3 regions of the Exiguobacterium sp. s133 genome follow, and region 1 is predicted to be linked to each of the others. Evidence: a T-box and tRNA genes for the amino acid it is inferred to sense, from the RefSeq annotation. Region 1 holds a T-box; the other regions hold tRNA genes.
What was found. The T-box of region 1 lies ahead of argS (arginine--tRNA ligase). A T-box ahead of a tRNA ligase gene usually reads a tRNA of that ligase, here a tRNA-Arg.

Region 1 (8,123 bases):
CGTCCGGTACAGACGGATGACCACACGTTCCGCCGTCGGTGCCCACAATCGAACACGAATCGTCGTCTCTTCAAAAGTCGCACCCAAGTCCATTCCTCTATAGGCATAACGCTCATCCATCTCCTTTGGCGTGAGCGTCAACATATCTGCTGTTTGTTTCAAAGCCATGCACCCCTTTCATTTCATGGTATTCATTATAACAAAATTTCAAAGTGGTGGACGCTTCCCCTGTTCCTCTCTAAAATAGAGAATAGAACGAAAGGGGAGATGCCATATGGCAGCAAAAGATAATTCATTTGATATCGTGTCACAAATCAACATCGAGGAAGTCAAAAACGGGATGCAAGTCGCACTGAAGGAAATTACGAACCGCTTTGATTTTAAAGGTTCGAAGAGTGACATGAAACTTGAGAAAGAGGATTTAATCCTCATCTCGGATGACGACTTTAAACTCGATCAAGTCAAAGACGTCTTGACGACGAAGTTGATTAAACGCGAAGTCCCGACAAAGAACTTACAGTATGAAAAAGTCGAACAGGCAGCCGGGAACACAGTCCGTCAACGTGTCATCCTAAAGAGCGGAATCGACCGTGATGATGCGAAAAAAATCAACAATGCCGTCAAAGAATCCAAATTAAAAGTCAAAACGCAAATTCAAGATGACCAAATCCGTGTCACGGCTAAATCGCGTGATGACTTGCAACAAGTCATGCAGATCGTCCGTGAGTTACCATTATCTGTCGACGTTCAGTTCATCAATTTCCGTTAAGCAGCAAAAATCCCTTTCTCCAAGTCGGAGGAAGGGATTTACTTATGCTCATTGCGCTGTATATCCACCATCAAGGACGACGGCTTGACCTGTCACGCCAGCTGCTTTATCACTTGATAAGAAAATTGCATAATCTGCGATTTCTTTCACTTGCAACAAACGCTGTTGTGGGACGAGCGGGTAGATGACTTCTTCTAAGACAGACTCAAGTGGTACGTTCCGCGTTTCAGCGAGTGAAGACAATTGTTTTTGGACGAGTGGTGTATCGACGTAACCCGGGCAAATCGCATTGACCGTAATACCGGATGTCGCACCTTCAAGTGCTGCTACTTTCGTTAAGCCAATCACGCCATGTTTCGCACTGTTGTATGCAGCTTTCCCGGCGAAGCCAATCAAACCATTAATGGATGACATGTTAAGAATCCGTCCGAATTCTTGTTTTTTCATAATCGGGAACACGTATTTCGTATAGAGAAATGGTGCCCGTAACATGATACTTTGCATCAAATCAAACGTCTCTGTCGAGAAGTCTTCGATGGGTGAGACGTGTTGCATGCCGGCGTTATTGATGACGATATCAATTTTTCCGTAATGTGCCATCGTCTGTTCGATACTTGTTTTAATCGCTGCTTCACTCGTTACGTCACCCGCGACCGCAAAAGCGTCAAATCCTTTATCCGTCAGTGCTTCTGCTGCATTTTTCGCTGCCTGCTCCTGCAAGTCGACAATCACGACCTTAGCGCCTTCTTGCGCAAATTCTTCAGCGATTTCAAGACCGATTCCACTAGCTGCTCCAGTAATTAACGCTACTTTTCCTTCAAGTTGTTTCATTTCCATCTACTCCTTCTTTACGGTTTCACTTCTTTTACTGTACGCTTGCAAAAACAATAATAAAAATGAATCCTTATTATGCTATGTATAACCATTAGGAATAGGAGGAAATACGATGGATTTTCGACAACTCGAATATTTTACTGAAGTCGCCCGGTTTAAAAGTTTCACGCGTGCTGCCGATTATCTTCATGTCACGCAACCGACTTTAAGTAAGATGGTCCGCAGTCTTGAAGAAGAACTCGATATTGCACTATTTGATCGCAGTAAACGGCAAATCGTTTTGACAGACGCTGGTGAAACACTCCTTCTTGAAGGTGAAAAAATCTTACGTCAACTTTCTGATCTCCCCTCTCATCTCTATGACGTAATGCACTTAACAAAAGGAACCATCCGGATTGGCCTTCCTCCGTTAATCGGTTCACTCTTTTTCCCCCGTCTGTTGCATCAATTTTCAGAACAGTACCCGATGGTAACAATCGACATCGTCGAGGCCGGCGGTCACGCCTTAGAGAAAGCCGTCGTCGCGGGTGACGTCGATTTAATTGCGACCGTCTTTCCTGCAGATGAAAACTTAACCGTTTACCCCTTTATGGAAGAAGAGCTGCACCTTTTTTTACCGGAACACCATCCGCTCGCTTCACGCGCTTCCATCGCGTTAGAAGAAGTTTCACAGATGCCGTTCGTTTTGTTTAATGAAACCTTCTCTCTCCATAACGTCGTTTTAAACGCCTGCCGAACGGCTGGTTTTGAACCGACTGTTACACATGTCAGTTCGCAGTGGGATTTCCTTTGTCTGCTCGTCGCAGAAGAAAATGCCGTGACACTTCTCCCCCGTTCGCTCGCAAACCGGATTCAAGTCAACGGGGTCAAAACAGTTCCGTTAGAAACTCGCGTACCCTGGCAATTAGGTGTCGCTGTCCCGACCGGACGTTATCAGTCGTATGTCACACGGGAGTGGATTCGTTTCGTCCAAGATTCTTATTCACAAAAAGAATGATATGTATAAAAACCATGTATTTGTAGCATGATTTTTCTTTCGTTATGATGGAATGTATCGTTACTTCAGAAAGGAAGTTATTTACTATGTCAACGCATGAAACACGTCACGAAGTCGGTCTCAAAAAATTAAGTGAGTTCACAGATGCGAATTCAGCTCAATCCACACATGATAAAATCTCAGAGTCATTAAAAGACATCGCACCTGCCGTCGGCGAATGGATTACAGATTTTGCTTACGGTGAAGTGTATAGTCGCACCGGACTCGGGAACCGTGACCGTGCACTCGTCACAATCTCGACGCTCGTCACACAAGGAACAGAACCGCAACTTGCCTTACACATCAACACGGGGTTAACAGCCGGTCTCTCAGGAAATGAAATCGTCGAAGCCATCATGCACCTCGTGCCCTATACAGGTTTCCCTCGTGTCTTAAATGCCCTTGAAGTCGCAAAAACTGTTTTCGCAGAACGTGGTATCACGGTCGAAACGGACTAAGCGAACGGAGGATGGACAATGCATCTGGCAGGGTATAATCCTATTATAAGGGAGAGATGCTAGATGCAATATGCACTGATTGCCGATTTGCATAGTTCATTTTCAGATACGCGCGCCGTGCTACAGGATATCCGTAAACGTGCTCCACAAGCGACGATTTTTTCGCTCGGCGACGTCCATGAGTGCCATATCGGCAAAAAGAGAGCGCGTCGTCATACTTTTGAGTCCATCTCTGATGTCGTGACGCTTGATTTCGACTATGTTGCGCTACTTGATTTCGAAACATTACTCGGGAACCAAGAAGAACGGATTTTTTCAATCGTCCCAACCGGCGTATCCGGACTGCTTGACCGACTCCGGTCGGTCCCCCGGACAAAGCAAGTGGGTCACGATGTCCTGTTTTTACACGGTGATCAGTTCGAGTGGAGTTATACGTTAATACCGAACACCTCCCAATTCGAACAACGACTATTGTTTTTCGGTCATAGTCATCAACGTGGTTTGTTTCGCGACGGACGCCGGTTGTCGACGCAACTGGACGTTCCGATTTCCATCAAACAAGAACGGTATGCTGTCAATGTCGGTCCTGTTCTCGTCGAGCGAGAATGGTTGCTCTACGACACACAGGAAGAATCCATCGTCTACCGCCAAGCATGATAAAAAGACCCTCGGGTTAAAAGCTGGAGTCATCTCCATGCTTTCATCCGAGGGTCTTTTCTGATTACAGGTAACGGACGAGTGAAGCTTTCACTAAATCGACCTGCGTTAATTCATGTTTCTCGACGAATTTATCGACGACACGACGTACTTCTCCTTGACGACGGACGAAGCTTGTCGGGACCGGTGTTTTGCCGACAAGTTGTTCGTATAACGTCGTCAATTGATGATCATCGATGACGGTTGTCATCGAATCGAGGAACAATAAGACGTGGAGACGGTTGAGATAGTCCCATGGCTTGTCTTCCGACCGGAATTCATTCCGGGCCAACCATTTTTTAAGACCAATCGCATCGATTTCACTGAGTGTTTCCTTCGAACGTGGTGCTTTCCAAAGCGCTAAAAGTTCACCTAATTTTTTACGCGTTTGTTTTTTACCCATGAAAAATTCGAAGTTCACTTTCGTTTCGAGTGCATCTCCACTAACGGGTGCGATTAGATCGGCACCTGGTGCTGTCACGACATCAAAGATGAAGTCGACAGACTCTCCAGGCAACCATGTTGCCACTCTCCCGTGAAAATCAGCGATGAACGCAATCGCTTCTTTCATGTCTTCGTTCTTGATTCGTTCTGCTGCCTGCTGCAACCGTTCGTTTGTTTCTTTATTCATATGCTAACCCCATCTTTAATTTAATTTTATTACATTTCTTCTGGAGCGCCGACACCGAGGAGGCGTAGACCTTCCGTCAATACAATCGTAACCGATTTCACGAGTGCAAGGCGAGATTGTTTTGCCGCATCCTCTTCAAGGACACGTACTTGACCATAATATTTGTTAAAGCTTTGTGCGAGATCAAGGACATAACGGCTGATGATGGATGGTTCACGACGCACGAACGCCCGGTCAATGACTGCCGAGAATTGGTTAAGCATCGAGACGACCCCCCAGGCATAATCGTCAGCACTTCCGTCGAAGGCTGCACCATCATAGCCGCCTTTACGGAGTAACGAGTTGGCACGGGCATTTGTGTACTGAACGTATGGACCCGTCTCCCCTTCGAATTTCAACATCTGCTCGAGATCAAACTCGATATTGTTCATGCGTTCGTTTTTAAGGTCGTGGAAGATGACTGCGCCGACGCCGACTTGTTGTGCTGTTTGGTCGGCATTCGCAAGGTTCGGATTTTTCTCGGCGATATTTTGTTTTGCGACGTTGATTGCATCTTGAAGGACTTCCTCAAGCAAGACGATCCGCCCTTTACGCGTCGACATCTTTTTGCCATCTTTCATGATCAGACCGAATGGTACATGGTGCATGCCGTCAACATTATCAAAACCAAGCTTTTTCAAAACCGCAAACAACTGTTTGAAATGGAGCGCTTGTTCTCCGCCGACAACATAAAATGCTTGTTCGAAACGGTACGTCTCGAGACGATAGACCGCAGCTGCCAAGTCGCGTGTCGCGTAAAGCGTCGCGCCATCTTTTTTCTTGATTAGCGCAGGTGGCATACCTTCTGCTTCAAGATCAACGACCATCGCGCCTTCAGACTCGACGAGCAGTTCTTTTTCTTCTAATAAGTCAATGACATGCTGCATTTTGTCATTATAGAAGGCTTCTCCGTTCAGGCTGTCGAACTGTACACCAAGCATGTCGTAAACACGGCTGAATTCGACGAGTGAAACTTCACGGAACCATTTCCAAAGAACGGTTGCCTGTTCGTCACCTTGCTCGAGTTTTTTGAACCAGGCCCGACCTTCATCTTCAAGTTCCGGCTTACTTTCTGCTTCTTCATGGAACCGGACATAGAGTTTCAATAGTTCTTTGATTGGCTCAGCCCGGACATCTTCTTCTTTACCCCACATGTTGTAAGCCACCATCAATTTACCAAACTGCGTGCCCCAATCACCTAAGTGGTTGATCCCAACGACCTCATATCCTTTTTTACGTGAAATTTGGTTCAACGCATTTCCAATGACCGTCGAACGCAAATGTCCCATCGAGAACGGTTTTGCGATGTTTGGTGAAGAGAAGTCAGTGACAATCGTCTTCCCATTCGACTCACTTGATCCGTAGTCCGCTTTTTCGTTTAAGACACGATTGACGATTTCTTGCGAGACGACCTCACGGTTCAAGAAGACGTTGACATATGGTCCGACTGGTTGAACGTTCGCAAAGAGTGGATTATCGATTTTTTCAGCGACATCTACTGCAATCATGTTGGGTGCTTTGCGGAATGCTTTCGCCAACAAGAAGCAAGGGAATGCGAGATCTCCGTGGTCTTCATGTTTCGGTTGTTCAATCAGTTGCTCAATTTGTTCAAGTGTCAATGCGTCTCCGATGACTCCTTGTAAAACTTCAGCATATTGTTGTTTGTAGCTCATTGTATTACCTCCAACAGTTTATTTTTTCCAATAAAAAACGCCCTTTGCGCAACTCGCAAAGAGACGGAATGACCGCGGTACCACTCTTCTTGGTGTCGTTTTCGACACCCACCTTAATTGGGGATAACGGGGTTCCCCCGGCTACGCCTGATCGTTACGATTCGGATAGCGTCTCTGAAGTGCGTTTCACGATTTCTTTGTCCATTCAGGCTTCCACCGTTTCCTGATTCGCTGGCTGACAAGATAAAACCGTTACTTTCTTCGTCATCGACGATTTGATATCTTTCACATTATACGCAATGACTCGATTTCTCTCAACCTTATTTTTTTGTAAATCACTTATCATAATTTCCACAAATCGGGTATAGATACAGAAGGATCGCCACAGAGAGGGGTCTATTCCGCTATGGTTTACTATCGAAAAGTAGCACGTATGAGCTGGATCACTTTAGCACTTACTGTTGTTTTGCTGTTTCTTGCATCGCTTGCCTTTCCCGTCCATATGAACCCAGCGATATCGCTTGGAAATGCAAGTTATCTTCTCATTTTAGTCCTCCTCTTCCAATTCGATAACATCCGCCGTGGTGGGATTTATTATACATTTCAAGAAGGTATTATTTTATTCATTTTTCTTAATTACGGTTTATTGATTGCCGTCATTTTGAGTCAACTCGGTGTCCTGATTTTCCAATTATTTTCGCATAAAAAAGAAATTCGGATAAAACGATTCATCTACCTGTACCCCGTCAACGTCTTATTCGACATCGTCTATATCTCAGTTCCCGCCTCCGTTTACTTGCTACTTGGAGGTCCGACCGGCCCGGGCTTTACTTATACCGAATCACTTATCCCGTTTATCGGTTATCTGGTGGGTGTCTTTCTTATTTCCTATCTTCAATGTCGATTCGTCAATCGTTTCTTAAACTTAAAGTATGACTGGACCCGCCTCATCCGACTTCAGACACTCGTTTACGGAATCAGTATTTTAAGCGCGCTTCTCGGGATTTGGTTTTATGATGAAAACCCGTTAGTTGCTGCGACTGTCTCGACTTTAATTTTATTCTTATTCAAGCAACTCCTACAACAGCGTGGCGCATCCTTACAAGCTACACACAACGCTAAACGGTTCGACGATGCGAAGGAACGGTTGCTCGTTTCACGCTTTGAACGGGAAGCGATTGAATCCTTACTGATTGATTTACCTCATCTAATTGATTTCTCCGACGGCTGGCTTTCTATTCAGCAGCAACGAAAACAAATCATCTATGACATTCGGACAAAAAAGACAGTTGATGTCTTACCTTTATTTCATACGTTATCAGCGAATGATCTGCGGACTCCGATTCTCTATGGCCTTCGGTTCGACTGGGGAAATGATGTCCAACTCTCGCTTCCCGTCGATCGGCATTCGATGCTCGCGATTCCTTCCATCACAAGTGGAGAAGTCGATGTCTCAATCGTTTTATTTCATCAAATCGCTGATGCTTATGATGAAGCAAAAGCGGATGAAATTTATCGCCTGCTTCGGACATTTTGCCGCGTACTCGAGCGTTCCCAAGAAAACTTTCAATTGTATGCCGAAAGCCGGACGGATGCCTTGACCGATCTCCCGAACAGCCGTGCTTTTTATGAAGAGGGGGCACGCCAGTTTGCTTCCGAACACTTTCCGCTGTCGATCATCCTATTTGATATCGACCACTTTAAATACGTCAATGATACGTACGGACATAAAGTCGGAGATCTCGTCTTACGTGAGCTCGGAAGACGGATTAAATACGTCATCCACCGCAACGATTCCGTCTTCGCGGCACGTTATGGGGGGGAGGAATTCGTTGTTTTGATTGCGGATTGCTTACAAGACCAAGCAATCTCCATTGCTGAAGAAATTCGTCACACCGTTCTCGATCGCCCCTTCATTGTCGACGATCACCATCTCTCTATTACCGTCAGTCTTGGCGTCGATACAGTAGAACATCCTTACCAACGC
Region 2 (8,123 bases), on a different contig from region 1:
GCTGCAGCCGATGTTGATTTGAACTTAGTCATGACCTCTTCCGGGAAAATCGTCGAGATGCAGGCGACAGGTGAAGAGGCGACATTTTCGAAACGTGAAATGCTCGATATGCTCGAACTTGGGGAAAAGGGTATTGAAGAACTCCTGCGTGCCGGTCAAGACGCATTAGGTGCTTCGTGGTGGTATGTTGGAGAAGAAGTGGGGGAACATCGATGAAAATCATCGTCGCGACCCGCAATGCTGGGAAAGTGAAAGAACTCGAAGCGATGCTCGGGAAACTAGGTTATGACGTATCTTCTTTACTGGATTACGAAGCTGCACCTGAGACGGATGAAACGGGTGTAACTTTTGAAGAAAATGCTGAACTGAAAGCGAAAGAAGCAGCTGCTTACTTCGGTCACGCGGTTCTTGCCGACGACTCGGGACTCGAAGTCGACGCGCTCGACGGGGCGCCTGGTGTCTACTCAGCGCGTTTTGCAGGTCTAGAAAAATCAGATGCAGCGAATAATGCATTGTTGCTCGAGAAATTGGGCAATCGATCAATCGAAGAGCGGACAGCGCGCTTCGTCTGTGCATTGTCACTTGCAAAACCTTCTGGGGAGACGTTGACTGTACGCGGTACGATGGAAGGTCTCATCGGATTCGAAGCGAAAGGTGAGCATGGTTTCGGTTATGATCCTTTGTTCATCGTCCCATCTCGAAATCAAACGGCCGCCGAGTTAACAAAAGATGAGAAAGCGGCGATTAGTCATCGCGGGAATGCGTTGAAAAAACTTGAATTAGCACTGACTACTTTTTTAGGAGAGTGATCAACGATGAAAGCGTTAATCGTTAGTGATAGCCATGGTCTCGAATCGGAACTTCTGACAATCGTCGAACGGCATCCGGAAGCAGAGGTTGCGTATCATTGTGGAGACTCACAGTTGACACGGATGGACGAATCATTATATCCCTATCGTGTCGTTAAAGGGAATTGTGATTATGGTAACGACTTTGCCGATGAGGTACTTGAGCCTTTTGGCACAGTCAATCTATTATGTGTCCATGGTCATCGTCAAGACGTGAAATACAGCCTCGATCAATTAGTCCATCATGCGGATCAAAAAGCAGCACAGGTCGTGTTGTATGGTCATTCGCACGTGGCGAAAGCGGAACAAAAGGATGGTAAACTCTTCATCAATCCGGGTTCGATTCGTATGCCGCGACACCGTCCTGAAAAAACGTATGCGATTTTGACGCTTGAAGAAGATGCGTATTCCGTTGATTTTTACGATCTGACAGGTGAACAGATTAATGCTTTACATTTAGAAGGCACGCTTTAAGAAAAGATTTTTTGTAATGTGATTGACACGAAAGAATTGTTTTAGTATAGTTTATTCGTGTTGACACGTCCCAATAGCTCAGCTGGATAGAGCAACGCCCTTCTAAGGCGTCGGTCGGGGGTTCGAATCCCTCTTGGGACGCTATAATTAAAATAGAGACTGCCCTTACGAGGGCGGTCTCTTTTTTTTATTATGATTTTCGATTATAATCAAGGTATCATGAACTTAAAAAGGGGATGTGGACAATGAGGAAACGAATCGGTGGAATCCTCCTTCTGACAGTTGCTCTAGCTGGTTGTAGCGAAATAACGAATACGGTCGACGACGCAAAACAACAAGTCGTCGAAGTGAAAAATAATGTTGATTATGCAGCGGAACTACAAACAATTGCGAAAGATACATCACGTGTCACGTCAGAGCTCTCGGCTAAGCTCGATCAAGCAGCGGAGAAGGCACGCGAATCGGCAAATCCAGAACAAACACTGGATCAACAAATGGAAAAGCTGAAAAATGATGAGACGGTTCAAAAGTTAGAGAAAGAGCTCGATCAAATCGACGAACGTCTGTCTAGTCTCGACAGTCCGCCGGCCGAACTAAAGAGTTTGAGTGATAAGTTAAAGCAGTATGTCGATCAATCAGAGTCGATGACACGTCTTCTTGAGACGGACGTCTCGCTTGATACGTTGAATCAGCTTGGAGTCGAACAAGGACAACGACTGCAAGACGCAATATCTAGTTGGACGGAACGACTCGATCCCTTCACAAAATAAGAATGATTGGTAGAGGAGGAGAGCGCATGAGTGAATCCCGTTGGATGGAACGACCGCTGGAACAGGAACGGATGCGACTCGCACGGATGACGAGGGCCGAGCGAGATGAACGGATGAAGCGACTCGATGACGTGGCGATGAGTGATGACGACATTTTGTATAGGGTATATACGATGCAAGATGCTTTTTCTGAAAGTAAAGAAGAACGAGAACGCTTCATCAAAATAGCGGAATCGTTTTTGACAGTCGAAGGAGTTGAGCAAGTGCTTGCGCTCTTCCTCTTTGAGCATGGACAGGCATACCCGCTTCGTGTCGCGCTTCGGACATCCTCACCATACTTACCATACGGTCTAGCAGTTAAGTTGGAGGAAGCGGCATCAATGCTTGGACGGCAAACGGAACCAGACAGGGAAGCACGTTCGGACGAATCGTTTTTAACGCGGAAATCGCTCGGGAAGTCGGAAGCGGAATGGATAAACGTTTTTCAAACAGGAACGTACGAACAACAATTCGAGCAGTTACGTGGACTGACGCTTGAAAAGGCGCCTGAATTGAGACGGTATCTTTGCACCTCTTATGCAATCGGCGAGGACGTAAGACAACAAAGTTTAATCGTCCTTCATACGTTATTATTGCAATTAATGACGGACGACTCATGTTTTCCTTTAACGCTTCGAATCGAACGTTTGCAGCTTGACGTGACATTCGATTCCGCCGAGCAGCTACGTAGACGGTTGGAACAACAGCAGGCGCAACTGCTCGGAGTGCAAGAAGTTTTATTTAGCTTGAGACGGCTCGATCCTTTTCGAGCGCTACTAATGTTGTCCTGGCATCAAATGCTCCACCTCAATCAGGAAGTCGATTTATTCGATATGAATCCGGTCGAGATGATTGAAACGCTTGATGCACTCGCTGGAATGACGTTCGAACGTGATGTGCCCGAAAAAGAACTCGGGGCACTTGCGCGTGACTTATACGATAGTGCTCACCAGATGTTAGAAGAGGGAAAAGCGTACGAGAAGACGGCGATATAGGAAATGCGAGGAATCCATTCGTTCAACAGTGGTAATGCTCGGAATGGATGTGCTATAATGTGACTTGTTGTACACACATGTACGCTAATTGACAATTTTGGAGGGACTCAGCATGACTGCAAAATGGGAAAAACAATCAGGTAGCCTCGGCGTTCTCACGTATGAAGCGCCTGCTGAAGCATTTGATAAAGCGGTAGACCAAGCGTTCAAGAAAGTCGTTAAGACTTTGAACACACCTGGTTTCCGTAAAGGAAAAATGCCACGCACAATGTTTAACAAAATGTACGGTGAAGAAGCACTTTATCAAGATGCTCTTGATATCTTGTATCAAGATACAATCGAAGGTGCTGTCGTCGAATCAGGTATCGAGCCAATCGCGCTTGAAAACATCGACGTTGAAACACTCGAAAAAGGAAAACCGGTTGAGTTTAAAATCACGTTCGTCATCGAACCTGAAGCAACTCTTGGTGAGTACAAAGGTCTTGAGTACACAGCTGTCGAAACTGACGTTACTGACGAAGATGTCGATGCTGAACTCAAAACAATGCAAGAGCGTGGAGCAGAGCTCGTCGTAAAAGAAGACGGCGTCATCGAAAATGGCGACACGGTCGTATTCGACTTCGCAGGTTTTGATGGGGACAACCAATTCGACGGCGGAACTGCTGAAAACTATTCACTCGTCATCGGTTCAGGAAACTTCATTCCAGGATTCGAAGAGCAAATGGTCGGTCTGAAAACTGGTGAGCAAAAAGATATCGACGTTACTTTCCCAGAAGAGTACCATGAAGCATCACTCGCTGGTAAACCAGTCGTATTCAAAGTAACAATCCACGAAGTGAAAGCACAAGAACTCCCTGAATTGACAGATGAGTTTGCTAAAGAAATGGACGAAGAAGTTTCTTCTCTTGATGAGTTGAAAACAAAAATTCGTACACGTCTTGAAAACACACGTAAACAAGAAGCTGATGCTTCAATGCGTGATGAGTTGGTTGAAGCAGCGACTAAAAACGCGACAGTTGATCTTCCTGCAGTTATGGTCGACAACGAAGTTGAGCGTATGGTCCAAGAATTCACACAACGCATTCAATCACAAGGTATCGAACTCGACATGTACTTCCAGTTAACTGGAACGACAGAAGAAGCGATGCGTACTGAAATGAAAGAACAAGCAGAAGAACGTGTTAAAGCACGTCTCGTTCTGAAACAAATTGTTGCAGATGAAAACATCGAAGTGAACGAAGAAGAAGCGCAAGCTGAACTTCAATCGATGTCTGAACTCTACAACATCCCTGCTGATCAACTTGAAACGATGCTCGCGCCACAAGGTGGTCTCGACACGCTTAAAGGTGATCTCCAGTTCCGTAAAGCAATCGACGTTCTCGTTGATAATGCTAAAACGAAATAAGTTTTTTAACTGAACTAAACGATTTCAAGACCTATTTCTGGTCTTGAAGTCGTTTTTTTTGTACGATAGGTCAAACAAGGACAAACATTATCAAAATCTTCAAATCAAACTGTAAAACGCTCGTCCAAGATTTGAAAGACTTTCCTTGTTCGTGCTACAATCATTAATAGTAAAACGTGAGATTGGATGCGAAACGTATCTATACAACTTCCACGTTAAAGGGGTGGACCTTTATGTTTAAATTTAACGAAGAGAAAGGTCAGCTAAAATGTTCTTTCTGCGGAAAGACACAAGAGCAAGTGCGCAAACTTGTTGCTGGACCTGGCGTTTACATTTGCGATGAATGTATCGAACTCTGCAATGAAATCGTTGAAGAGGAACTTGGTACAGAAGAAGAAGTCGAACTAAAGAACGTACCAAAACCGCATGAAATTCGTGAGACATTAAATGATTATGTCATTGGTCAAGAGAAAGCGAAAAAGTCTTTGTCTGTCGCAATGTACAATCATTACAAACGAATCAACGCCGGTGGTCGGGCAGATGATGTCGAGCTTTCTAAATCTAACATCGTCATGATTGGACCAACAGGTAGTGGTAAGACACTTCTTGCACAAACAATGGCACGTATCTTAAATGTTCCTTTCGCGATTGCGGATGCGACAAGTTTAACGGAAGCTGGATATGTTGGGGAAGATGTTGAAAACATCCTCTTGAAACTCATTCAAGCTGCTGATTACGATGTCGAGAAAGCAGAAAAAGGAATCATCTATATTGATGAGATTGATAAAATTGCCCGTAAATCTGAAAATCCTTCCATCACACGTGATGTATCAGGAGAAGGGGTGCAACAAGCACTTCTTAAAATCCTAGAAGGAACAGTTGCGAGCGTACCGCCACAAGGTGGACGTAAACATCCACATCAAGAATTCATTCAAATCGATACGACGAATATTCTTTTCATCGTCGGTGGAGCATTTGATGGAATCGATCAATCGATTAAACGTCGTCTTGGTAAAAAAGTCATCGGATTCGGAAATGATTCTGAAAACCGTAACTTTACGCAAAAAGAAATTCTTGCTGCCGCATTACCAGAGGATCTCCAAAAATTCGGACTAATCCCCGAGTTCATCGGTCGTCTGCCAGTCATGGCGACACTCGAACCACTCGATGAGGATGCACTCGTCCAAATCTTGACGAAACCTAAAAATGCGTTAGTCAAACAATATAAAAAAATGCTTCAACTTGATGATGTCGAACTCGACTTCACAGATGAAGGACTAATTGAAATCGCGAAACTCGCAATCAAACGGAAAACCGGTGCACGTGGTTTACGTTCGATCATTGAGGAAACGATGCTTGAAATCATGTTCGAAATACCATCACGTGAAGATATCGCAAAAGTCATCATTACAGCTGAAACGTTGACTGGTAAGCGTGGTCCGACGCTTGAGTTGAAAGATGGTACAATTGAACAAGGTAAAGAAAAAGAAACGGCGTAACACCGTGACAAATCGGCTCGGAGGCTACTTGTACGCCTTTCCGAGCCTTTTTTGTTTAGGAGGAATTTGATGAAGACAAAACAATATCCACTTTTACCACTTCGTGGCGTCGTCGCCTATCCATTAATCGGCTTGACGATTGATGTTGGTCGACCAGTTTCACTAAAAGCATTACTCGCTTCAAAGGAACATGAAATTGATTTGGTCGTCGTGACGCAACGCGACCCAGAAGCAGAACCATCGGTTGACGGACTGCATACAATCGGAACACTTGTCCAAATCGCGAAGATGAGTGAGCTTGGCAATGATACGGTCCGCGTTCGCGTCATCGGTAAGGAACGTGTTCGGATTGAACAAGTCAGTGAAACGGATGAAGGGTATCAAGCAGCCATCGAACCGATTGAGAAAATCGATATCAAAGGTGCAAAACAAGAGGCGCTCGTCCGCTTGATTAAAGAACAATTCGGTCAACTCGTCTCCCGTATCAAAGGCATCGGGACAGACGAACGACGTCGTTTTGAAACGTATGAACGCCTGGATTCTTTGACGGATTACATCACGTCGAAATTGCCGATTGAACTTGCAAAAAAACAAGAATTCCTAGAAGAAAATGATCCGGTCGAGCGGGGCTTGATGTTGCTCGATGTCATGAAGCATGAGTACGAAGTCGTTGAGCTAGAGCGAGAAATGCGGGAACGGACGAAAAAAACGATTGAACAATCCCAACGTGACTATTACCTTCGGGAACAGTTGAAAACGATTCAACAAGAACTCGGAGGGGAAGCAGTTTCTGCTGAAAGTGATGCTGTGAAGTATAAAGAACAGCTAGCGATGCTCGATTTATCAGACACAGCCGTTGCAAACGTTGAAAAAGAAATCAATCGGTTAGCCGTCGTACCGGCGACGAGTCCGGAACATGGTGTCATTCGAAATTACTTGGAATGGTTCTTCTCGCTTCCATGGAATGAGGCGACGGATGATTTCTTGAACGTCGAAGCGGCGTCGGAACAACTCGATGAAGATCACTACGGTCTCGAAAAAGTAAAAGAACGGATTCTCGAGTATTTAGCTGTCCGTCAATTGACGGATTCGTTACGTGGACCGATTCTATGTCTCGCAGGTCCTCCGGGGGTCGGGAAGACTTCACTTGCACGTTCCATCGCTACCGCTCTTGAACGGAAGTTCGTCCGTGTATCGCTTGGTGGTGTACGAGATGAAGCAGAGATCCGCGGCCATCGCCGGACGTATATCGGAGCGATGCCGGGACGAATCATTCGTGGACTGAAACAAGCAGGTACGAACAATCCGGTCTTCCTACTCGACGAAATCGATAAGATGTCGAATGATTTCCGTGGGGATCCATCGTCTGCGATGCTTGAAGTGCTCGATCCTGAGCAAAACAATAGCTTTTCTGATCACTATATCGAAGAGCCGTTCGATTTATCGAACGTGTTATTCATCGCAACGGCGAATGATGTCTCGAACATTCCAGGACCTTTACTTGACCGGATGGAATTGATTCAAATCGGTGGTTATACGGAGCAAGAGAAAGCACAAATTGCGGTCCGTCACTTGCTATCGAAACAAATCAAAGAACACGGCTTGAAAAAGAGTCAATTAACAGTCAAACCGGACGCGCTCGAGGAAGTCGTCCGACGGTATACACGAGAAGCCGGTGTCCGGAACTTGGAACGTGTGTTAGGGTCGCTTTGTCGTAAGGCGGCGAAACAAATCGCGATGGGTGAAAAGAAACGTGTCACGGTGACGAAACGGAACTTACCAGACTTCTTAGGGAAACCGATCTACCGGTATGGTCAAGGAGAATTAGAAGATACGATTGGCGCGGTGACCGGTTTAGCGTATACTGCATTTGGGGGCGACACACTGACGATTGAAGTCAGTCTTGCGCCAGGTAAAGGAAAATTGCAATTAACGGGTAAACTTGGTGATGTCATGCAAGAGTCGGCTCAGACAGCATACAGCTTCGTACGAGCGAACGCTGAAACAGTTGGAATTGACCCGAATTTCTATGAAACACAGGATATTCATATCCACGTACCGGAAGGCGCCGTACCGAAAGATGGCCCGTCAGC
Region 3 (8,123 bases), on a different contig from region 1:
TTGATCGATGAAATCCGGGAAGCGATTAAACAATCGCTTGCACCTGTCGTCTATATTTGTAACGTCATGACGCAACCGGGTGAGACGACGGCCTTCACGGCAAATGATCACTTGACTGCGCTCGAACGTTTTCTTGGTCAAGGTGTCGTCGATACAATCATCGTCAATAACGAATCAATCGATGCAAGCTATTTGCGAAAATACCAAAAAGATCATGCCGATATCGTCACTTACGATGATGAACGGTTCGTCGAGGCGGGAATTGAAGTGCTCGCGGACGATATCGTCGACTATAACCATCATTTCATCCGTCATGACGCGGACGCGGTCGCGAGCCTCGTCATGCGGAAAGTATTATCGATTCGACGGGTGCGTCAACTCGAAGGGAAGGAGGAATTGACGTGAGTTTTGCTTCAGAAGTTAAAAAAGAATTAACACAGATTGCCATCACGGATCACGAGATGAAGGCGGAATTAGCGGCGCTCGCACGGATGAACGGTGCGATTTCGTTCGGACTCGGCCGCGGATTGACACTTGATATTTCGACTGAAAATGCGTCGATCGCGCGACGGATTTATTCATTATTAAAACGGGCATACGGGGTCCATCTGGATCTACTCGTCCGAAAGAAAATGCGCCTCAAAAAAAATAACGTCTACATCGTTCGCGTGAAGCAACAAGCCGATAAGATTCTGCAGGATTTAGGCATCCTCGGCGAAGGATTCACGATGATTCGTTCAATCAGCGATACGATTTTAAAAGATGAACGGCGGGCACGTGCCTATTTACGGGGGGCGTTCTTAGCCGGAGGGTCACTGAACAATCCGGCGACGTCGTCGTACCATTTAGAAATCTTCAGTCTCTATGAGGATCACAATGCGGCGCTTCGGAGTTTGACGAACCAATTCGATTTGAATGCAAAAGCAATCGAGCGTAAGAAAGGGCACATCCTCTACATCAAGGAGAGTGAAAAAATCTCTGATTTCCTCAAGGTAGTCGGGGCGACCCATTCGATGCTTCGTTTTGAAGATGTCCGGATTTTAAAAGATATGCGGAATTCGGTCAATCGTCTCGTCAACTGTGAGACAGCGAACCTCAACAAAACGGTCGGGGCAGCGCTCCGCCAAGTGGAGAACATCAAATTTCTCGAACGGACGGTCGGACTCGATGTCTTACCGGACAAGTTACGGGAAATCGCGATTTTACGCGTGACGCATCAAGACGTGACGCTGCAAGAGCTCGGCGAGATGGTCGAGAGCGGCTCCATCTCAAAATCAGGGATCAATCATCGATTGCGGAAAATTGATCAAATCGCGGATAAACTCCGGAATGGTGAGTCGTTGACAGGTGCGCTCTAAAAGGGAAACTTGCGAGATGAACCATAGTCTACTATAATATATAGTCGATGCAACTAAATGTTCGAATTAAGGAGTTTTTGAAATGGCTAACGAAAAAAAACGTATTTCGCTGACAGTCGATGCGAAATTTGATGAAGTCTTGACGAAAAAAGCAAAATCAATCGGTGTACCGAAAAGTACACTCGTGACATTCGCAACATCACTCTTCCTTAAGCAATTGCAAGCAGAAGAAGAGCTTTCACCACATGCGAACGGGATTTACACATTGATTCGTGAAAACCACGACATCGTGTCTGATATTACAGATCTCATCGACTAACACAAACGATCCTTTTCAGGTTCGGGACGAACTTTCATGATTCAATGAAGTTCATGCCTGGCGTGGAGAGGATTTTTTTTTGAAGACAACAAAAAAACGACCGCTGATGTAAAAACATCAACGGTCGGTCGGGTTAACAGATTAAGCGCGCTCCATGACGCGGTCGATGAGACCGTAGTCAGCTGCTGCTTGAGCAGACATGAAGTTATCACGCTCTGTATCGCGTTCGATGACTTCAAGTGGTTGTCCTGTGTTTTCTGCCATGATTTTGTTTAAGTGTTCACGCATTTTGATGATACGTTCTGCATGAATTTTAATGTCTGACGCTTGTCCTTGTGTGCCGCCGAGCGGTTGGTGAATCATGATCTCAGCGTTTGGAAGGGCAAAACGTTTTCCTTTTGCGCCTGCTTGTAAGAGGAACGCACCCATTGAAGCGGCCATTCCGATACAAATTGTTGAAACTTGTGGTTTGATGAAGTTCATCGTATCGTAAATCGCCATACCCGCCGTGATTGAACCGCCCGGGCTGTTGATGTAGAGCGAAATTTCTTTATCTGGATCCTCTGCTGCTAAGAAGAGCAACTGGGCAACGACTGAGTTGGCGACGTTATCGTCAATCGCGCTCCCGAGAAGAATGATACGATCCTTGAGCAAACGTGAATAGATATCGTAAGCACGTTCCCCGCGGTTGGTTTGTTCGATGACTGTTGGAATTAACATAGTCTTTGCCTCCTTATGATGGTATGTAGCTCATATTCGACTTATTCCTATCATAATCCTTTGGTCAATATTGGTCAAAAGATACGATGCGACTTTTATGTATTTTTCCTGAATGGCATTGAATTAAACATATCAATATAGAAAAAAAGGCAATACCGCGAACGGCATTGCCTGTAGATTCAAAGATGGTACACCCGGAGAGATTTGAACTCCCGACACCTGGTACCGGAAACCAGTGCTCTATCCCCTGAGCTACGGGTGCATGTTTTTTACTGAACAATTAATAGTATACCGACATTTTTTCAGGAAAGCAATACTCGATTGATAAATTCAACATTTTTTTTCGGGCGAAAGATGCTTAAGGAGGACTTTCTAGACGGTCGGAAGATTTTTTCCTCTATACTATATAGAAGAGTTAAAGATGCAACGGAATGAAGGGAGAACCGACGATGGAACAGCGCCAGGAACAGACGCAACGGATGACGTTATCGACGTCCCAATTGTTTCAGTTGACGATTCTTGAAGAATCATTTGCTGAACTCGAAGAACATGTATACCGAATCATACGCCGGACAAGCGCTTATCGGAATAATCTCAGTAAAACAATCGACGTTGATTTTGGCCGCGTCGCAGACCGTGTCGCTTCATTTGAAGCGACGCTTCTTCAGCAAATACGTTTAGAATCGGTGAGACAGGAAATAGGATATATGGCGGAACAACTCATGACGTACTTAGATACGGATGGATTATTGCGGACGACGGATGCGCAACTGGCAACATTGTTAGAGGCGGACGTCAGTCTCGTAAAACAAGCACGACACGTTTTACAACGGTGTGAACCGACGGGAATTGCGGCACGTTCCGCGCACGAATGCCGGTTGTTGCACGCGCTCGAACTAGATGACGCGTTATTGATTGATGTCGCGACGGATTTGAATGAAGGGATTGCTGTCAAACAAGCACTTCAAGACATCAATGATGCAACAGACCGGATACGGATCAAGGCGGCGCTCGATCGGTTACCAAAAGCACCGGTCTTTCCGGAGACGACCGTTCTGACGATTCCGGAAGCAGACATTGAATACCGTGACGGCAAGTTGACGATCAACTGGTCTGATCTCGAAATCGACCGCAGTTGGACCGACCTCGAGGAAGCAAAACCGTTCTTGAGTGCATATGAACGGAGACGGACGACGCTTCGGGCGATTCTGGACGTCATCATCGAGCGACAGCTCAATTGGTTTAAAGGAAAGCTCGAGCTCGCGCCACTGACTAAAAAAGAAGTGGCGGAAGTGACGGGGCATCATCCGTCGACGGTTGGACGGGCGATTGCGAACAAAACGGTCAAGACGATTCAGGGCACGATGTTACTCGAAGATTTTTTCGTCTCACGGACGACGACCGGGACGTCGAGTTTCTTAGTTAAGGTCCGGATCGCTCAACTTCTCGAAGCGTCGCCTGTACCGATGAGCGATCAACAATTGGTCGATTGTCTAGCGAGGGAGCAAATTACGGTCGCGAGACGAACGGTCGCAAAATATCGGGCAGCCCTTGGTTTGACCCAAGCGGACTTCGAGAGACGAGAGGCGAATTCATGATGCGAACAAAAGAAAACATGCACTTAACACTCTATTCACGTCCGGGTTGTACACTATGTGAGGAAGCCGCCATCTTGCTCGATTTTGTATTAGATGAATTTCCCGAATGGACATTCGAAGAAATCAACATTGACAACGATGCGGCGCTCAGTCTGAAGTACCTCTACGAAATACCGGTTCTCGCACATCAAAACGAAATCTTAAGTTATGGAAAATTTGAGACGGAGGCGGTCAGAAATCGTTTACTTGAAAAAAGATGACGGTCGAGACTTGAAACAAAACCAAGGTACTGTTATGATAGCAATGTACCAAGTGGGACAAGATATGACACGCGGGACGTAAAGTGTCCAGCAATTTGAGAGGAGCGGGAGTTACATGATTCGGCAGTTAGTACAGATCCAAAAGCGAATCGTGCCTGATCTGATTGAAGAAATGCAGACACGTTACGACATTCTTCATTATGTACGCCTGATGCAACCGATCGGACGACGAACACTTGCGACGAGCCTTGGCTTGACGGAACGCGTTCTACGCCGGGAGGTCGACTTCTTAAAAGAACAAGACTTACTGGAAGTTGCGACGCAAGGCATGTCCTTGACGGATGAAGGGCGGACAGTATTACGAAGCATGCACAGTGTGATGGCGGAACTCGCCGGGATCTCCGATATGGCGAAAGCCTTAAAAGAGAAGCTTGGTGTAAAAGACGTCGTCATCGTACCGGGTGATTCGGATCAAACCTTCTGGGTGCAACGCGATATGGGACGGGCAACAGTTGCCCGCTTAAAACGTGAACTTTCAAAAGACCACAATACGATCGCAGTTACAGGTGGGACGACGATGGCTTCGGTCGCGGCGATGATGTCGCCCGATAAGGAAAATCGTCCGATGACGTTTGTACCCGCACGAGGCGGTCTTGGCGAAACGCTTGAACTTCAAGCGAATACGGTCTGCTCACGCATGGCTTCACGTGCCCAAAGCGACTATCATCTGCTTCACATTCCAGACATGGTCAGCACCGAGACATTCGTCAAGATGGTCGAGGAGCCGAGCATTAAAAATGTCTTACAGATGATTAAAGATGCTTCAATCGTGGTACATGGAATTGGTGAGGCAAAAACGATGGCAAAACGTCGTCGTGCTTCGACAGCTCTTTTGGAACAGCTCGAAGACGAGCAAGCCGTCGCAGAAGCATTCGGATATTATTTTGATCGGGACGGAAACATCGTCCACCGTGTCAAAACGGTCGGACTACAACTCGACGACTTGAAAAAAGTCGAACACGTCGTGGTTGTCGCCGGTGGTCATTCGAAAGCAGAAGCGATCAATGCCTACGTCAAACAGTCTCCAAACATCATCCTCATTACGGATGAAGGAGCCGCAACAACGATTTTGAAAGGGTAGCCCCCTTTTGAATAATAGATAACTCGCTTTACACTAAAAGGAGGAAAATTATCATGGCAGTAGTAAAAGTTGGTATTAACGGATTTGGACGTATCGGGCGTTTGGCACTTCGTCAAATTCTTCAATTTGAAGGAATCGAAGTAGTCGCAATCAACGACCTCACAGACACTAAAATGCTTGCACACCTTTTAAAATATGATACGACTCAAGGTCGTTTCGACGGAGAAGTTGAAGTACACGACGGATACTTCCTCGTAAACGGTAAAGAAATCAAAACACTTGCTAACCGCAACCCAGAAGAACTTCCATGGGGCGAGCTCGGTGTTGACATCGTTCTCGAATGTACTGGTTTCTTCACAGACAAAGAAAAAGCTGAACTTCACTTGAAAGCTGGAGCTAAAAAAGTTGTTATCTCAGCACCTGCTACTGGCGACATGAAAACTGTCGTTTACAACACGAACCACGAAATTCTTGACGGAACTGAAACAGTTATCTCTGGTGCTTCATGTACTACGAACTGTCTCGCTCCAATGGCGAAAGTTCTTCAAGATCAGTACGGAATCGTTGAAGGTCTTATGACAACTATCCACGCTTACACTGGCGACCAAAATACACTCGACGCTCCACACCCTAAAGGTGACTTCCGTCGTGCACGTGCAGCAGCTGCTAACATCGTTCCTAACTCAACTGGTGCTGCTAAAGCAATCGGCCTCGTTCTTCCAGAACTTCAAGGTAAACTTGACGGATCTGCACAACGTGTACCAGTCGCTACAGGTTCACTCACTGAGCTCACAACAGTTCTTGAGAAAAAAGTTACAGTTGAAGAAGTTAACGCAGCTATGAAAGCAGCAGCGAACGAGTCTTACGGTTACACTGAAGACGAAATCGTTTCTTCTGACATCGTTGGTATCTCTTACGGATCACTCTTCGATGCAACACAAACTAAAGTTGTTACTGTCGGCGACAAGCAACTCGTTAAAACAGTTGCTTGGTATGACAACGAAATGTCTTACACTAGCCAACTCGTTCGTACACTCAAACACTTCGCAGAAATCGCTAAGTAATTCGAGCAATTAAATAGCAATTGAATAAGAGCGGAAACTACCAGTCTCCGCTCTTATTGCGAAAAAAAGTCTGGAGGGGCGTCACAGCCCCTCACTATACGTATGAGACGGAGGACGAATGTATGAATAAGAAATCAATTCGCGACATCGATGTACAAGGTCAACGCGTGTTTACACGTGTCGACTTCAACGTACCACTAGAAGACGGTAAAATTACGGACGACACACGGATTCGTGCGGCACTTCCAACAATTAAACATTTGATGGATGGCGGAGCGAAAGTCATTCTCGCAAGCCACATGGGACGTCCTAAAGGCGAAAAAAATCCTGAGTTCTCACTTGCACCAGTCGTAGCACGCCTCAGCGAATTGCTTGGTAAAGACATCAAGCTCGTTGAAGAAGCGTATGGCCCGGTCGCTGAAGAAGCGGTCAGCAAGCTTGAAGCAGGAGACGTTCTCGTTCTTGAAAACGTTCGTTTCTACCCTGGAGAAACAAAAAATGATGCTGAACTCGCTGAAGGATTTGCGAAACTCGCAGATATCTTCGTCAACGATGCATTCGGTGCAGCTCACCGTGCACATGCTTCTACAGAAGGAATCGCGCACCATGTCGATACTGCTGTAGCAGGATTGTTGATTGAAAAAGAACTTCAAGTTCTCGGGAAAGCGATCTCGAACCCGGATCGTCCGTTCACTGCAATCATCGGGGGATCGAAAGTAGCCGACAAAATCGGTGTCATCGATCACTTGCTTGATATCGTCGATACGTTGATCATTGGTGGGGGATTATCTTATACATTCCTCAAAGCTCAAGGTTATGAAGTCGGAACGTCACTTCTCGAAGTAGACAAAATCGACCAAGCGAAAGAATTCATGAAAAAAGCAGAAGACAAAGGCGTCAAGTTCTTAATGCCGGTCGACTGTGTCATCACGAAGGAATTCGGCGAAGAAACATATGTAGGACCACGCGATATCGACAGTATCCCAGCGGATCACATGTCACTTGATATCGGACCAAAAACAGTCGAACTGTATGCGGAAGCAATCAAGAACTCGAAACTCGTCGTCTGGAATGGACCGATGGGCGTATTCGAACTTGATAAATACGCAAACGGAACGAAAGGTGTCGCTCAAGCACTTGCTGATAGCGACGCATACTCAATCATCGGTGGTGGGGATTCTGCTGCAGCAGCTGAGAAATTCGGTCTTGCAGACAAGATGAGCCATATCTCGACTGGTGGCGGAGCGAGCCTCGAGTTCATGGAAGGTAAAGCCCTTCCTGGTGTCGAAGCGCTTAACGACAAGTAATCCAATAGTTCACAAGGGAGTGTTTCTCAATGCGTAAACCAATCATCGCAGGTAACTGGAAGATGAATCTAACTCTGAAGGATGCAGTCGCATTCGCAGAAGAAGTAAAAGGCAAAGTACCAGCTGCATCGACTGTCGATGCTGCTGTCTGTGCACCAGCTGTATTCCTTGCTCATTTAACGGAAGCAGCAGCTGGAACTGATCTTAAAATCGGTGCTCAAAACATGTACGATCAAGAAAGTGGTGCATTCACAGGCGAAATCAGCCCTGTCATGCTAAAAGAGCTTGACGTGACATACGTCATCCTCGGTCACTCTGAACGTCGTGAGTACTTTGGTGAAACAGATGCATTCATC

Region 2: it encodes a tRNA-Arg, which carries the amino acid that the T-box ahead of argS (arginine--tRNA ligase) is inferred to sense. The anticodon was not compared.
Region 3: it encodes a tRNA-Arg, which carries the amino acid that the T-box ahead of argS (arginine--tRNA ligase) is inferred to sense. The anticodon was not compared.

What each region holds. Positions count from the first base shown of each region.
Region 1 covers NZ_JACSMK010000014.1:48,511-56,633, forward strand. The annotation lists gene pulA (type I pullulanase) at 1-168, opposite strand, end outside; gene KNP96_RS15385 (YajQ family cyclic di-GMP-binding protein) at 275-769, shown strand; gene KNP96_RS15390 (3-hydroxybutyrate dehydrogenase) at 818-1,600, opposite strand; gene KNP96_RS15395 (LysR family transcriptional regulator) at 1,716-2,600, shown strand; gene KNP96_RS15400 (carboxymuconolactone decarboxylase family protein) at 2,687-3,097, shown strand; gene KNP96_RS15405 (metallophosphoesterase family protein) at 3,161-3,754, shown strand; gene KNP96_RS15410 (hypothetical protein) at 3,819-4,424, opposite strand; gene argS (arginine--tRNA ligase) at 4,454-6,136, opposite strand; T-box leader at 6,193-6,413, opposite strand; gene KNP96_RS15420 (GGDEF domain-containing protein) at 6,543-8,123, shown strand, end outside.
Region 2 covers NZ_JACSMK010000001.1:436,572-444,694, reverse strand. The annotation lists gene rph (ribonuclease PH) at 1-216, shown strand, start outside; gene KNP96_RS02215 (XTP/dITP diphosphatase) at 213-809, shown strand; gene KNP96_RS02210 (metallophosphoesterase family protein) at 816-1,322, shown strand; tRNA gene KNP96_RS02205 (tRNA-Arg) at 1,390-1,463, shown strand; gene KNP96_RS02200 (hypothetical protein) at 1,568-2,092, shown strand; gene KNP96_RS02195 (hypothetical protein) at 2,119-3,126, shown strand; gene tig (trigger factor) at 3,239-4,531, shown strand; gene clpX (ATP-dependent protease ATP-binding subunit ClpX) at 4,765-6,030, shown strand; gene lon (endopeptidase La) at 6,100-8,123, shown strand, end outside.
Region 3 covers NZ_JACSMK010000002.1:159,343-167,465, reverse strand. The annotation lists gene KNP96_RS03445 (gluconeogenesis factor YvcK family protein) at 1-405, shown strand, start outside; gene whiA (DNA-binding protein WhiA) at 402-1,358, shown strand; gene KNP96_RS03435 (hypothetical protein) at 1,441-1,677, shown strand; partial or broken gene clpP (ATP-dependent Clp endopeptidase proteolytic subunit ClpP) at 1,819-2,403, opposite strand; tRNA gene KNP96_RS03425 (tRNA-Arg) at 2,584-2,659, opposite strand; gene KNP96_RS03420 (RNA polymerase factor sigma-54) at 2,847-3,995, shown strand; gene KNP96_RS03415 (glutaredoxin family protein) at 3,992-4,255, shown strand; gene KNP96_RS03410 (sugar-binding transcriptional regulator) at 4,374-5,396, shown strand; gene gap (type I glyceraldehyde-3-phosphate dehydrogenase) at 5,450-6,460, shown strand; gene KNP96_RS03400 (phosphoglycerate kinase) at 6,583-7,767, shown strand; gene tpiA (triose-phosphate isomerase) at 7,797-8,123, shown strand, end outside.